Linked DNA regions of Geobacter metallireducens GS-15. The protein of the gene in region 1 interacts with the protein of each later gene in a pairwise test. Links are inferred from orthologs where the notes say so. Each region holds a gene or a part of one and is shown on either strand. Other genes may lie near its edges. The genes, in order: ftsZ, GMET_RS04595 and rlmN.

Region 1 (4,731 bases):
TCAGATACTCCCGCCTGAGCCGCTCGGCGTCGGCGCTGGCTATGACATCCCACGGCAGCATCTCGTCGAGGGGGATGGTCCGGTGGACCAGGAAGTCGGTGTCGACGGGAAATTCCCGGGCCGCCCGCTTCCAGTTCCCCAGTTCCGCGGCGCGGAGGAGGAACCCCGAGAGCCGCCGGTCCCCTCGGGAGAGGAGGGCCTGGAGCCAGGCATCCTTGGGGCTCTCGGCAATGAGCCGGACGTTTGACAGCCTCCCCACCGTCTGCTGGAGGTACTTGAGCTTTTTCTCCAGGGAGGGGGTATCTTCCATGCCGCACCACTGGAACGGTGTGAACGGCTTGGGGACAAAGGGGTTCACGGAGAGGATGATCTCACCGAGCCGCTTGTTTTTCCGCGCCGCGGCAATGACCCGCTTGCGGATCTTCTCCACGAGGAGGGCCATCTCCTCCAGATCGTCCATGGTCTCGGTGGGGAGGCCGATGATGAAGTAGAGCTTCAGGTTCAGGATATCATGGCCGATGAGGAGATCGCAGGCGGCCAGAATCTGCTCCTCGGTCAGGTTCTTGTTGATGAGGTCCCGTATCCGCTGGCTCCCCCCCTCGGGGGCCAGGGCCACGGTCTTGTGGCCGCTCGCCTTGAGCACCTCGATCATCCCCTCGTCGAGGCGGTCGATTCGCAGCGACGACACCGACACCGTTCCCCCCTCCGCCAGGATGTGCCGGCAGAGTTCACCGATCTCCCGAAAATCCGAGACCGCCGCCCCCACGAGCCCGATCTTGCGCCGGTGGCTGAGTCCTTCGGCAACGGCGGCCTTCACCGCGTCGAGGGAGCGCTGCCGGTAGGGATGGTAGATGAAGCCGGCGGCACAGAAGCGGCACCCCCGCCCGCACCCCCGGGAGACCTCAACCAGATACATGTCGGAGAACTCGGTGCCGGGCGTCAAAATCTCGGACACCGTGGCCCGCCCGTCGGGCTCGGCCATCCAGATACGCTTCACCTGCTCCGGCGCCCCGTCCTTCGCCTCCCGCGACACCAGGCGGGCGCCGTCATACTCCGTCGCGTAGAGAGACGGCACGTAGATACCGGGAAGCCCCGCGACTCCTGCAAGAAACATTGCGCGGTCCCCAATCCCGTCGGCGCGAATGTGGTCCAGAAACGTCGGCAGAATCGCCTCCCCCTCCCCCACGACAATGAGATCCAGGAAATCAGCCACCGGCTCCGGATTCAGAAAGAGGGCCGCCCCGCCCCCCATGACGAGGGGATGGGACCCTGTCCGTTCAGCCGCCAGGGCCGGGATCCCGGCCAGGTCGAAGATGACGGGGATGTTCAGGTAGTCGCTCTCGAAAGAAACCGAAAAAGCAATAATATCGAAGGAGGAAAGTGGTTCCTGGGACTCCAGGGAGAGGAGCCGGGCGCCGCTGCGGCGGTATTCCCGCAGATCGTCCGGGTCGGGGAGGAAAGCCCGTTCACAGAGGATGTCGGACTCGGCGTTCAGCAGCGCATGGACCGCCTGGAAGCCGAGGTTGCTCATGGCCACGCCATAGCGGTTGGGATAGACGAGGCAGACGGTCAGTTTCCCGCCACGCCGCTTGGGTGAATTCCCCTCTTCCTGGGCAAGGATACGGCGGTATTTTTCAATGATTTTCCACGACATTGTCAAAAGGTACCACGGGGAAGGAGGTTTCAGAAAGGAGAAAAAAGGCCCGGCCCCCCTGGAGGGGGTAAGTGGGGAGCCGGGAAATTGAAATTGAAAGCAATGACTGAAACGAAGGGGGAAAGGGCGCGCCGCAGGGCTACGGGCTCCACGGCACGCCCCGCATTCAACTAATCGACCGACTTCCTCAGGAACGTCGGAATGTCGTACTGGTCCTCCTCATCGGAGAAGAACCCCTTCTGCCGGTTGTAGGAGGGTTCCCGCTGCTGCTTTTCCCGGATAAAGGTGGGAATCTCCCGGTTCACTTCCTGGCGGCCGCCGAGGGGGGTGACGGTCTTCAGCTCCTGGCGCTGCTTCTCCACATCGAAGCGGTCGCCGAACCCGGTGGCGATGGCGGTCACCTTGAGCTGATCCCCCAGGGTCTCGTCGATGGTGACGCCGATGATGATGTTGGCGTCCTCGTGGACCTTCTCGTGGATGGTCCGGTTCACCGCCTCGAACTCGTCCATGGTCATGGAGGCGGAACCGGAGATGTTCACCAGAACCCCCTTGGCGCCGGAGATGTCCACGTCCTCCAGGAGCGGGCTGGAGATGGCGCGCAGGGCAGCTTCCACCGCCCGGTTCTCGCCGGCGGCGATGCCGATCCCCATCATGGCCATGCCGCGCTCGCTCATGATGGCCTTCACGTCGGCGAAGTCCACGTTGATGAAGCCGCTCGTGGTGATGAGATCGGAAATACCCTGGACCGCCTGGCGGAGCACGTCATCGGAGGGCTTGAAGGCGTCGAGGATCGACATGGACTTGCCGGCCAGCCCGATGAGCCGGTCGTTGGGGATGACGATGAGGGAGTCCACGTGCTTCTTCAGCTCCTTGATGCCGTCATCGGCCTTGGCAAGGCGCTGCTTCCCCTCCCGGGAAAAGGGTTTGGTGACCACGCCGACGGTGAGGGCGCCCGCTTCCTTGGCCACTTCGGCGATGATGGGTGCCGCGCCGGTGCCGGTGCCGCCCCCCATGCCGGCGGCGATAAAGATCATGTCCGCACCCTTGAGGGTTTCGGCCAGCTGCTCCCGGTCCTCCAGGGCCGCCTCGCGCCCCCGGCACGGATCGGCCCCGGCCCCGAGTCCCTTGGTGAGCTGCCGTCCGATCTGGATCTTGATGGGCGCCTTGGAGATGCGCAGGGCCTGCACGTCGGTGTTGGCCACGGCGAAGTCAACCCCGCCGACCTGGCTCTCGATCATGGTGTTGACCGCATTCCCCCCGCTGCCGCCGACGCCGATGACCTTGATCTTGGCACACTGATCGATGCTTTCGTCGAATTCGAACATACCCTACCCCCTTTTTCCTTTCATGATGTGTTTGGTTGTCATTGCAATACAGAACAATACATGAATGCGAACAATACGCTCCGGTTACTAGAAAAACTCTCCGAACCACTCCTTCATCCGCCGGGAGACCCGCCGGAAGAGGTTCTCGTCAGTCTGGGCCGTGGGGAACTCACGGATGCCGACGTTCTTGCTCCCGTAGACCACAAGCCCGACCCCTGTTGCGTAGACCGGCGAGTTGACCACGTCAACGAGGCCGCCGATCTGCTGCGGCATGCCGCGACGCACCGGCAGGTTGAAGACCTGCTCGGCCAGTTCCGGCATTCCCTCCAGGATGGTGGTGCCGCCGGTGATGACCACGCCGGAAGCGATGAGGTCCTCGAAGCCCGATTTCATGATCTCGCGGTTGACCAGGGTGAAGATCTCCTCCACCCGCGGCTCCAGGATCTCGGCCAGAAGCTGCCGGGAGAGAACCCGCGGCTTGCGCCCCCCCACGCTCGGCACCTCGATGGTTTCTTCCTTCCCCACGAGAGATGCCATGCAGCAGCCGTACTTCTGCTTGATCTTCTCCGCCTCGGCCATGGGGGTCCGGAGCCCAACGGCGATGTCGTTGGTCAGGTGGTTCCCCCCCAGGGAGAGGACCGAGGTGTGCTTGATGGCGCCGTCCACGAAGATGGCGATGTCGGTGGTGCCGCCGCCGATGTCGACCAGCGCCACCCCCAGCTCCTTCTCGTCGGCCGACAGGACCGCCTCGGAGGAGGCCAGTTGCTCCAGGACGATGTCGGCCACGTCGAGGCCGGCCCGGTTGCACGCCTTCACAATGTTCTGGGCGCTGGCCACGGCGCCGGTGACGATGTGGACCTTGGCTTCGAGCCGCACCCCGCTCATGCCGAGGGGCTCGCGGATGCCATCCTGGTCATCGATGATGAATTCCTGGGGAAGGATGTGGATCACCTCCCGGTCCATGGGTATGGCGATGGCCTTGGCCGCATCGATGACCCGCTTCACGTCTTCGGAGGTCACCTCGCGGTTCTTGATGGCGATCACCCCCTGGGAATTGAATCCCTTGATGTGGCCCCCGGCGATCCCCGCATAGACGGAGCGGATCTCGCAGCCAGCCATGAGTTCCGCCTCGGAGACCGCCTTCTTGATGGACTCGACCGTGCTCTCAATATTGATCACGACACCCTTACGCATCCCCCGCGACGGGCTGCTGCCGATCCCAACGATGTCGATGCCGTCCTCCGTGACGTTGCCGACGATGGCACAAATCTTGGTTGTGCCGATATCGAGCCCGACGATCAGGTTATCCCTTCGTGCCGACATAGTGTTTCCCCCTCCCCCGCTTTATCCTTTTTTGACGATGATCTTGTCCTGGTAGTCGCAATCGATGTACTCAACTGCCGTCATCTGCGTCTTTAGTTCCCCGTAGACCGTGGCAAAACGGGCCAGTTTGGTCTCGTACCCATCCTTGCCGAGCCGTACCGGCACGCCTCCACCGGCGGTGAAGAGAGTGAGGCCGAATCCCTTGTCGATGTGAACCTCCGAAACATCGGCCAGGGTAAAGGCGCGCCCCTTCTTCAGCATATCCATGAGGGCCACGGCGCCGGTGAGCATCTCCCTGGCCCCCTTGGGATCCCGGGCCAGATCATCCTCGGTGATGCCGGTTATGACCGGAAAATTGAGGCTGTCACCCTGGGTAAGGGGCTTAAAGACCTCCCCCTTGGCATCCAGGTAATAGAGAAACCCCATGTT
Region 2 (4,804 bases), 550 kb from region 1 along the record:
TACCTCGGTGGAGATGATGTGGTTCGGGATGATGTCCTCCATCTGGCGGAACCAGAAGGCGGAGATCTGGGTGAGGACGTACCCCTTGTCCGGGATCCCCTCGTTCATGATGACGTCGAAGGCGGAAATCCGGTCGGTGGTAACGATCAGCAATGCTTCGCCCAGGTCATAGATGTCGCGGACCTTGCCGCGGGCCACAAGCTTCAGATCGGGGAAGTCGGTTTTGAGGACCAGGTTTGCCATGGCTCAGTCTCCTTTTTCGTAAATCGTGTGATAGTGCCCGCTACTGATCCTTGAGGGCAGGGTTGATCTCGATCTTCGCCTTCGCGCGCAGCTCCTTGAGCCACTTCTGCAACTCTTCCTCCTGCTTTTTCGGGAGGAGTTCCTGCTTGATCTTTTCCTTCTCGGCCGGGAAGGCGGCAGCGTTCAGCTCGGTGCGCTCCTTGAGCCTGAAGGCGACCCAGCGGTTGCCGATCTTGACGGGAGCCTGGGGGGCGGGGGCCTTGTCGGTCAGCGTGAAGGCCGCTTCCATGAGTTCGGGCGATGTCCCGATCACCGGAACGTTCCCCTTGGCGTCAAAGGCAAAGCTTCCGGTCTCCTGCAGCTTGAGGCCGGCCGTGTCTCCCTTGGCGAGCTTCGCCTGGGCCTCCTCGGCCTTCTTCTTGGCGAGTTCCACCGCCCTGACGGCCTTGGCCCTTTCTTCGACCTTCGCGCGAATCTGGGCCAGCGGCGGCACGTCGGAGGGTTTGCGCTCCTTGAGCTTCAGGATGTAGATCCCCTTGGGGGTCTCCACCGGGCCGCCCAACTCATTCTGCTTGAGGAGGAATGCCCGCGTGAGCACTTCTTTCTCGCCGGCCAGGGCCGGTGCGGGAGCTTTTGCGGTAAAGAGCGGGGTTTCGCTGACGGCCACTCCCAGTTCCCGGGCCACGGCGGCCAGATCCCCTGCGGTCTTATGCTTGTTCACGGAGGCAGCGGCAAGCTCGTAGGCCTTCTGACCCGCATAGAAACGCTGGGCGTCGGCCTTCACCTGCTCCTTGACCTCGGCCAGGGGGAGGATGCCTCCCTTGCCCTGGTAGCGGTCGATGTTCTTCTGGTACCAGGACTGGATGTCGGCCTCGGTAACCTCCACCTTTCCTGCTAGCTTGGCCGGGTCGGCCAGGACGTAGGAGACGCTTATCTGCTCTGGAGTCTTGAACTCATTCTGGTTCTTGGCGAGGAAGTCGGTGAGTTCCTGGTCGGAGAGTTTGATCTCCCCCTTGAGCTCTTCCGGCGAAAAGGAGGTGAACTGGAGATTGAGCCGGTCGTTCCTTTTTTTGTAGAGCTGCCGCGCCGCATCATCGGTGACCTGGACCTTCGCCTTGATCTGGTCCTGGGCCTTTTTCACCATGAGCTCGTCCTTCTGGCCCGCCTCGAACTCCTTGGGAGCGAGCCGGTTCGCCTTGAGGACGGCGAAGTACTGGGCGGAGTCAAAGGCGCCGTTTTTCTGGAACGCGGGGATGGCGGCGATGGCCTTCTGCACCTCTTCTTCGGATACCTTTACCCCCATGTCTTTGGCGGCCTTCCGCAACAGCGCCGCATCGATGAGGGAGTCCAGGGCCTGTTTCTTCAGGTTGAGCTGCTTCTCCACCTCGGGAGTGAGGGCCGGACCGTAAATCTGGGTGTAGATGTCGCGCAGACGGTAGTAGGTTCGCTGGAATTCTTCGTAACTGACCTTGGTGCGATCCACCTTGACGGCATAACTCGACGGGGTGAGTCCCCCGTCACCCTTGCCCCAGACAAGAAAAATGGTGCCGATGAAGCTGAGGACGATGAGGCCGAAGACCACCTTGATGACGATGGACTGCTTGTACTTTCGCATGATGCCGAGCATTCGCGAGGACTCCTTTGCGTGAGGGAAATCGGTGCCGTAACCCCTGAAACAACGGGTTCGCATAGTACTATAACCTGCCTTGCAAAAGCAACATTGAATACTCCCGGTCAAGCTTTTCCCCCTTGCATGCCCAGGGGGTTTCTGCTACGATGCAACGCTTCGAAAAAGCTCACTTTCGCGCACTATGAAAGGGATTAGCGCATGCTTAAAATATTCGACGCCCTCTTCGGTCTTTTCTCGAACGATCTGGCAATTGACCTCGGAACAGCCAATACTCTCGTCTACCTGAAGGGGAAGGGTATTGTGGTCCGCGAGCCGTCGGTGGTTGCCGTGCAGAAGACGAACAGCGGCCAGCAGAAGGTGCTTGCCGTCGGCATGGAGGCCAAGAAGATGCTCGGCCGGACACCGGGAAGCATCACCGCCATCCGCCCCATGAAGGACGGGGTCATCGCCGACTTCGACATCACCGAGGAAATGCTCCGCTACTTCATTCACAAAGTCCACAACCGCAAGACTCTGGTCCGGCCGCGGATCGTCATCTGCGTCCCTTCGGGGATCACCCAGGTGGAGAAGCGGGCCGTCAAGGAGTCTGCCGAGTCCGCAGGCGCCCGGGAAGTCTACCTCATCGAGGAGCCCATGGCGGCTGCCATCGGGGCGGGGCTGCCGATCACCGAGGCCTCCGGCAACATGATTGTCGACATCGGCGGCGGCACCACCGAGGTGGCGGTCATCTCCCTGGCAGGCATTGTCTACACGAAGAGCGTCCGGGTGGGTGGCGACAAGATGGACGAGGCGATCGTCCAGTACATCAAGCGCAAGTACAACCTCCTCATCGGCGACCGGACCGCTGAACTCATCAAGATCGAGATTGGCGAGGCTTACTCCATCGGGGACGTGCGTCCCATGGAGGTGAAGGGGCGCGACCTGGTTTCCGGTATCCCGAAGACGGTGGAGATCAATTCCGACGAGATCCGCGATGCCCTCTCCGAACCGGTCAATGCCATCGTGGATGCGGTGAAGATCTGCCTCGAACGGACCCCGCCCGAGCTTGCCGCCGATATCGTTGACAAGGGGATCGTGTTGGCCGGCGGCGGGGCCCTGCTCCGCAACCTGGATGCGCTGCTCCGCGAGGAGACGGGACTACCGGTCGTGACCGCCGAGGATCCCCTTTCCTGTGTTGTTCTCGGTTCCGGCAAGGTCCTCGACGAACTCAACCTCCTTCGCCGGGTTGCCGTCTCGTCCTGATTCGACCCCTGTCCGCCGTGCGGGAGAAGCGCCGCGGACAGGCCCGTTATAAGAAGCCGCATGGATGACGCGTCGCCGGGAAGAACTGACTTCCCCGTCGACAGGCCGTCCATGCGGTTTGCTCGTTTTCCGACCCGCAGTTCACCATGCTACCCGCAGGCGTGACGATTCCCATGACACCCTTCACTGTCGACATACTCATTCCCATCTGGAACCGGCCCGTTGAAACTCGCAACTGCCTGGTCACCCTCATGGAGACCACCCCTTCCGCCCGCCTCATTCTCATTGACAACGGCAGCGACCGGGAAACCGAACGGCTTCTGGAAGAGTTCTCCGAGATTCTCGGGGAGCGTGCGCTCTTCCTGAAGACCAGCGCCAATCAGGGCTTCGTCAGGGCAGTGAACCGCAGTCTCGCCCAGGTGGAAGCTCCCTATGCGGTCGTTATGCAGAACACAACCCTGGTGACAAGGGGGTGGCTGGAGCCGATGGTGGAGTTGGCCGATTCCCGCCCCGATGCGGGTATCATCGTGCCGCGCCTGGAGCTTGAGGACGGACAGGGGCGAAGGCCGAAAGCCGCGCCACCTGCCGGGCCGGTCACCGAGGTGTCCCATGGGTCCTTTGCCGCCTCCATGGTTCGGAGAGAGCTCGTGGAACGCCAGGGGGGCTTCGACGAAGAGCTCGACGGTGGTCCCTGGTGCCTCAGGGACTATTCCCGCCGTGCCTTCAGAAACGGGTTTCTGACCTTAGCCCTCGATGGGGCCGTGGTGACCTATGCCGAAGAGGTTCCCCTCGGCTCCGTTGCCCGGAGGGAGGAGACCGTCCGGCGGAGCGCCGAAACGTGCCGCGCCCGGTGGGGACGGGAGGATGCCTTTTGCATCTATTTCCCCAAGGATGCCGAGCCCGAAGCGGTTCATGGGAAGCTCGACGTCATCCTCCGGGGAGCCCGCATGGGGCAGTGCTTTACCCTCATTCTCCACCCGGGGCTCCACAAATCCCTCATGGAAACCGGCCACGCCCCCCTTCACAGCAACATCGCCCTGGCGCCTCTTCCCCGCTTCTTCGCCACCGGTGAAATTCGCAAAATCATCGGGAAACTTGCTTCCGTTCGCGGCGATACGGTAACGGTCGCCGGCGTCGACGGCCTCTCCATTCCAGGGGTGGAGGGGGCCAGGTCCTTCAGCTGGCTTGCGGATGAAATCCGGCGCCGGCACGAGTCCCTGTACCGCCCTGAATCCCCTTGAGTGAAACCGGGTGACACCTCCGGGCGATTCGGATAAATTTGAAGATCATACAGATTTCCAGGAGGATGCAATGAATGAGGAAATCATGACCCAGCTCCGGTCCCACCGGGAGGTGATGGAGGCGGTGGAACGGGAGCTGACGCCGCGGATCGCCGCCTTTGCCGGGATGCTCGTTGCCGCCCTGAAAGGCGGGAAGAAGCTCCTCGTCATGGGGAACGGAGGCTCTGCCGCCGATGCCCAGCACTTTGCCGCCGAGATCGTCGGCCGCTTCAAGATGGAGCGCCGGGGGTTGCCGGCCGTGGCCCTCACCACCGACACCTCGATCCTGACCGCCATCGGCAATGATTACGGCTTCGACGCCGTTTTCCGCCGCCAGGTGGAGGCCCTGGCCGACGAGGGGGATGTGGTTGTCGGCCTTTCCACGAGCGGTTCGTCCCGGAACGTGTAC
Region 3 (4,804 bases), 2.6 Mb from region 1 along the record:
CATGATCTTTGAGACCGCCCCGGGCGTCCTCATGGAGCACGGCAAGGCCAAGAACCCCTGGCCGAACGTTGATGCCCAGTCCGGTGTCATCCAGTGGTACTATGGCCTCCGTGAGTGGGACTTCTACACCGTCCTCTTCGGTGTAGGCCGCGCTCTCGGTTGCATGGCGAACATCACTTGGGACCGTGGTCTCGGCTACGCCATCGAGCGTCCGAAGTCCGTTACCACCCCGATGCTTGAGAAGTGGGCTGAAGAAGGTGGCCGGAAGTTCTAATACTTCCTGTGTGCGGGAGTCTCCCAAGGACTCCCGCATGTAGCCAGAAGTGCAGAAAAAGGGGAGATGTCTAGACATCTCCCCCTTTTCGTATGTGCGGTTTTCTTGGCGGTGTAATTGCTCAGGAAATTATCTGGGCACTGAATACATAGAGGTCGGCACCTTCTTTCCAGTCATCGGGTTTCAGGCCCGCTTTGAGACATGTTTGCGACAGAAAGGTATCCTTGTCCCAGTTGTATTCGACTGCCACCTGGGGAAGGAGTACGCCGCGGCAGGAGTTCTTCTCTATGTAGATGCCATGGGTTCCCACCTTGATACCTTCTGGTGATGAAATTTTTTCAAGGGGGCCGAGGACGGAGATTTCAATCGAAAATCCTTCAAGATCTGCCGGTTTCATAGGGTAGAACCGAGGATCGCGGGTGGCGGCGGATATGGCCATATCTTGAACGAGTCTGTAGAGCGGCTTGTCTGATACAAAGCTGCCAATACATCCGCGGAGGGTGCCGTTCATCTTGATGGTGACGAAACAACCCTGCTGACCTTGGAGGGAGGGGGCGGTCTCGAGACGATGCGGTAAGTTCCCTTCACGGATGTAATCAATGATTGCTTCTCTGGCAAGAGAGAGAAGCTTCTTCTTCTCTGTGAGGGTTAGATTCTGTGACACATTCTCCCCCCTTCTTGAAGGTTTGTCCATTTCGTACGCTACTAACTTTTCCCTTTGGTGACAAGAGCTAATTCCTGTTGTCTGAGAGGGAGCATGGTCAAGCGGGATTGGGCCCTTTGGGGAGAGGAATGGAACAGGGATGCTGGTCAGGAAGAGAGGACGAATACAAAAATGGAGTGTATTTATTTATAATTTATAGCAGCCACTGTTGTTTTTGCGTTATAATATACTGAAATTGTTGCACGAATACGAAATAATGTGGCGATTAAAAAAATCTTGACATAATTTTCAAAGCCAGTATATTCTCCCTTCGTTGTGTTTATAAACCATGCGCTGTGCGCGAATATGGCAATCAAAAAAAGGAAAAGAGGTGAAACGTCAATGAAAAAACTGCTCTCTCTGACTCTGTGCCTTGCTATGGCTGTAGCTTTTGCTGCTGGCTGCAAGAAAAAAGAAGAAGCTCCGGCTCCGGCTCCTGCTGAGCAAGCTGCTCCGGCTCCGGCCGCTCCGGCTCAAGCTCCGATGTCTTCTGCTAAGGCCCCGGCCCCTGAAGCTGCTCCGGCTGCTCCGGCTGAGCACAAGTAATCAGCTTACTTCTGCAAGTATAGAAAAAGGCCTACAGAACACGTTCTGTAGGCCTTTTTCTATTTGAGCTTCCGAACCGGATTGACACAGGACCAGTTACGTGGTATCTAGTGAGGTCATTTTATCTCGTATATATACTGGAGGCCACGATGGAAAGAACATTCGCTATTATCAAGCCTGATGCGGTTGAGAGGAATATTGTCGGCAAGGTTCTCGAGAAGATCGAGGCCGCTGGCTTCAGGATTGTGGGCATGAAGAAGATTCAGCTCTCCAAGAAGGAAGCCGAGGGCTTCTATTATGTTCACAGTGAGCGTCCCTTCTTTGGCGATCTCTGCTCCTTCATGTCGCGCAGCCCAGTGGTTGTGCTTGCTCTTGAGCGTGAGAACGCCATTGCCAAGTGGCGTGAAGTTATGGGCGCCACCAATCCGGCCAACGCCGATGCCGGCACGATTCGCAAGGAATTCGGTCTCAGCATCGAGGAGAACACGGTTCACGGTTCCGATTCACCCGAGTCGGCTGCCTTCGAGATCCCTTACTTTTTCAGCCAGCTTGAACTCCTCTAGGTCATCCCAAGATTGCGAGGAAAAAGCCCTTCCCTTGAAGGGCTTTTTTATATTCAATAAACCATGATGAACGGCAAAATTGATATTAAGAACCTGACCCTTGACGATCTCATTGCATTTCTTGCCGGTAAGGGGAAGGAGCGCTATCGGGCGCGGCAGATATTTAAGTGGCTCTATCAGAAGGACGCCCGGAGTTTTGCCGAGATGACCGATCTGGCCAAGGATCTTCGGCGGGATCTGGAGGAAACAGCGGTCATCAGCGATCTTGAGCCCGAGGCGATGGAAGTATCCCGGGATGGTACGCGGAAGTATCTGTTTCGCCTCGAGGACGGTAACACCGTCGAGTCAGTCCTCATCCCCGAAGAAGACCGCACTACCCTCTGTATTTCGAGCCAGGTCGGTTGTGCCATGGCCTGCGAATTCTGTCTCACCGGCACGTTCCGGCTCACCCGGAACCTGACCGCAGGCGAGATCGTTAACCAGATATGTGCGGTGCGAAGGGACGTACCGGTTCGCAATATCGTCTTCATGGGGATGGGAGAGCCGCTGGCCAACCTTGATAATGTCGTGAAGGCACTCAAGATCATTCTTCACGATGACGGGCTCCAGTTCTCGACCCGACGGGTCACGGTTTCCACATCGGGGCTTGTTCCGGAGATGGAGCGTTTGGGGCGCGAGGTAACGGTCAATCTGGCTGTCTCCCTGAACGCTACCACCGACGAGGTGCGGGACCGGATCATGCCCGTGAACCGGCGTTATCCTCTCCGGTTGCTCCTGGACGCCTGTCGAAGCTATCCCCTGCCGGGGCGCCGGAAGATTACCATCGAGTACGTGATGATCAAGGGGCTCAACGATTCTCTGGAGGATGCCAAGCGGCTGGTGAAGCTCTTGAGCGACATCTCCTCCAAGATAAATCTCATTCCCTTCAACGAGCACGACGGTTGCTCCTTCAAGTCTCCCGATCAGGGAGCAATCGATGTGTTTCACAGCTATCTCTTGAGCAAGCATTTTACGGTCATCACCCGATCAAGCCGCGGCTCCGATATTTCCGCGGCGTGCGGCCAGCTCAAGGGTAAGCTGGACAAGAACGTTTCGGGCATCTAATTTCTGCAGCCTGGGAGGACTATGGCATGAGTGAGCAGGTTATCGGCGTCATTGGAGGAAGCGGTCTCTACGAGATGGAAGGGCTGAGCGATGTCCGGAGCGTGGTTGTGGAAACCCCCTTCGGGGCCCCGTCGGACGAGTTCATGACCGGTGTTCTTGACGGGGTGCAGATGGTGTTCCTTCCCCGCCACGGTAAGGGACACCGCCTCCTGCCGTCGGAGGTGAACTACCGGGCTAACATCTACGGGATGAAGAAGCTTGGTGTAACGCGGATCATCTCCGTCTCTGCCGTCGGGAGCATGAAGGAGGAGATCGCGCCGGGGCACATCGTTATCCCCGACCAGTTCATCGACCGCACCAACGCAACCCGGGCCAACACGTTCTTCGGCAACGGCGTGGTGGCCCACGTGCAGTTCGCCGACCCGGTCTGCGCCGATCTCTCCGGCTGGCTGTACGAGGCGGCCTTGGCCGCCGGAGCAACCGTTCACCGGGGAGGGACCTATATCTGCATGGAGGGGCCGGCATTCTCAACCCGGGCCGAGTCGAACCTCTACCGCTCCTTCGGCGTCTCGGTCATCGGCATGACGAACATCCCCGAGGCGAAACTGGCCCGGGAGGCCGAGATCTGCTACGGGGTCATCGCCCTCTCCACCGATTACGACTGCTGGCACGAGTCCCACGACGATGTCTCGGTGGATGCTATCCTGGCAATCATTCGGCAGAACGTCGCCATGTCAAAGTCCATCATCGGCCACGCCGTGAAGCGGATCTCCGCCGAGCGGGCGTGCCCCTGCGCCTCGGCCCTCACCTACGCCATCATCACCGACCGCAGCGCCATTCCCGCCGAGGCCAGGGAGCGGCTCGACCTGATCATCGGCAAGTACCTCTAACAAGAGACTCTAGAGAGCAAGGAGATTCCCGTGGGCATACTCGTCGTCGGTTCCGTGGCATTTGATTCAGTGGAGACCCCCTTTGGCAGAGTGGAGAACGTTCTTGGCGGCTCGGCCACCTATTTCTCGACGTCGGCGAGCTTTTTCACCGATGTGAGCCTTGTGGCGGTGGTGGGAGAGGACTTCCCCCAGGAGCACGTGGAGTTCCTCAATTCCCGCAATATCGATCTGCGCGGTCTTGCCCGGGAAGGGGGAAAGACCTTCCACTGGAAGGGGAAGTACGGCTACGACCTGAATGAGGCCCAGACCCTGGAAACCCACCTGAACGTGTTCGAGAGCTTCAGACCGCAGATTCCGGCCGCGTACCGTGATGCCGAATTCCTCTTCCTAGCCAACATCGATCCGGAACTCCAGATGGAGGTTCTCAGCCAGGTGGAGAAGCCGCGGGTCATCGCCTGCGACACCATGAACTTCTGGATCTCCTCCAAGCCCGAGGCCCTCAAGGCGGTCATCGCCAAGGTGGATATCTTCATCATTAACGAAGGTGAGGCCCGGCAGTTTACCCAGGAAGCCAACCTCACCAAGGCGGCCCGGAAGATTCTCGCCATGGGGGTAAAAACCCTGGTCATCAAGCGGGGCGAGTACGGCGTCCTCATGTTCACCGATCATTCGGTCTTTGCCGCTCCGGCCTTTCCCCTTGAGGACGTGTTTGATCCGACCGGGG

The links.
Region 2: the proteins of ftsZ (region 1) and GMET_RS04595 interact in binary tests that used the Escherichia coli proteins (3 or more experiments, as listed by UniProt). The link is inferred for Geobacter metallireducens GS-15 from one-to-one orthologs.
Region 3: the proteins of ftsZ (region 1) and rlmN interact in binary tests that used the Escherichia coli proteins (3 or more experiments, as listed by UniProt). The link is inferred for Geobacter metallireducens GS-15 from one-to-one orthologs.

The regions. Positions count from the first base shown.
Region 1 is NC_007517.1:460,525-465,255, reverse strand. The notes cover bases 903-3,808. They hold ftsZ (cell division protein FtsZ), read right to left. Parts: upstream 2,980-3,808; coding sequence 1,825-2,979; downstream 903-1,824. Other genes in these bases: ftsA (cell division protein FtsA), read right to left, coding at 3,067-3,808; GMET_RS02090 (radical SAM protein), read right to left, coding at 903-1,654. Also shown: more of GMET_RS02090, read right to left, coding at 1-902; more of ftsA, read right to left, coding at 3,809-4,302; GMET_RS18940 (cell division protein FtsQ/DivIB), read right to left, coding at 4,324-4,731. UniProt on the Escherichia coli protein: Essential cell division protein that forms a contractile ring structure (Z ring) at the future cell division site. The regulation of the ring assembly controls the timing and the location of cell division.
Region 2 is NC_007517.1:1,010,651-1,015,454, forward strand. What follows is about bases 1,119-4,097. They hold GMET_RS04595 (rod shape-determining protein), read left to right. Parts: upstream 1,119-2,080; coding sequence 2,081-3,115; downstream 3,116-4,097. Other genes in these bases: GMET_RS04590 (peptidylprolyl isomerase), read right to left, coding at 1,119-1,870; GMET_RS04600 (glycosyltransferase family 2 protein), read left to right, coding at 3,289-4,097. Outside these bases: GMET_RS04585 (phosphoribosylaminoimidazolesuccinocarboxamide synthase), read right to left, coding at 1-243; more of GMET_RS04590, read right to left, coding at 284-1,118; more of GMET_RS04600, read left to right, coding at 4,098-4,356; GMET_RS04605 (D-sedoheptulose 7-phosphate isomerase), read left to right, coding at 4,427-4,804. UniProt on the Escherichia coli protein: Forms membrane-associated dynamic filaments that are essential for cell shape determination. Acts by regulating cell wall synthesis and cell elongation, and thus cell shape.
Region 3 is NC_007517.1:3,030,784-3,035,587, reverse strand. Bases 1,191-4,169 are described here. They hold rlmN (23S rRNA (adenine(2503)-C(2))-methyltransferase RlmN), read left to right. Parts: upstream 1,191-2,149; coding sequence 2,150-3,190; downstream 3,191-4,169. Other genes in these bases: GMET_RS13460 (carbohydrate kinase family protein), read left to right, coding at 4,111-4,169; mtnP (S-methyl-5'-thioadenosine phosphorylase), read left to right, coding at 3,217-4,080; ndk (nucleoside-diphosphate kinase), read left to right, coding at 1,673-2,086; GMET_RS18445 (hypothetical protein), read left to right, coding at 1,284-1,523. Also shown: GMET_RS13485 (citrate (Si)-synthase), read left to right, coding at 1-274; amrA (AmmeMemoRadiSam system protein A), read right to left, coding at 396-938; more of GMET_RS13460, read left to right, coding at 4,170-4,804.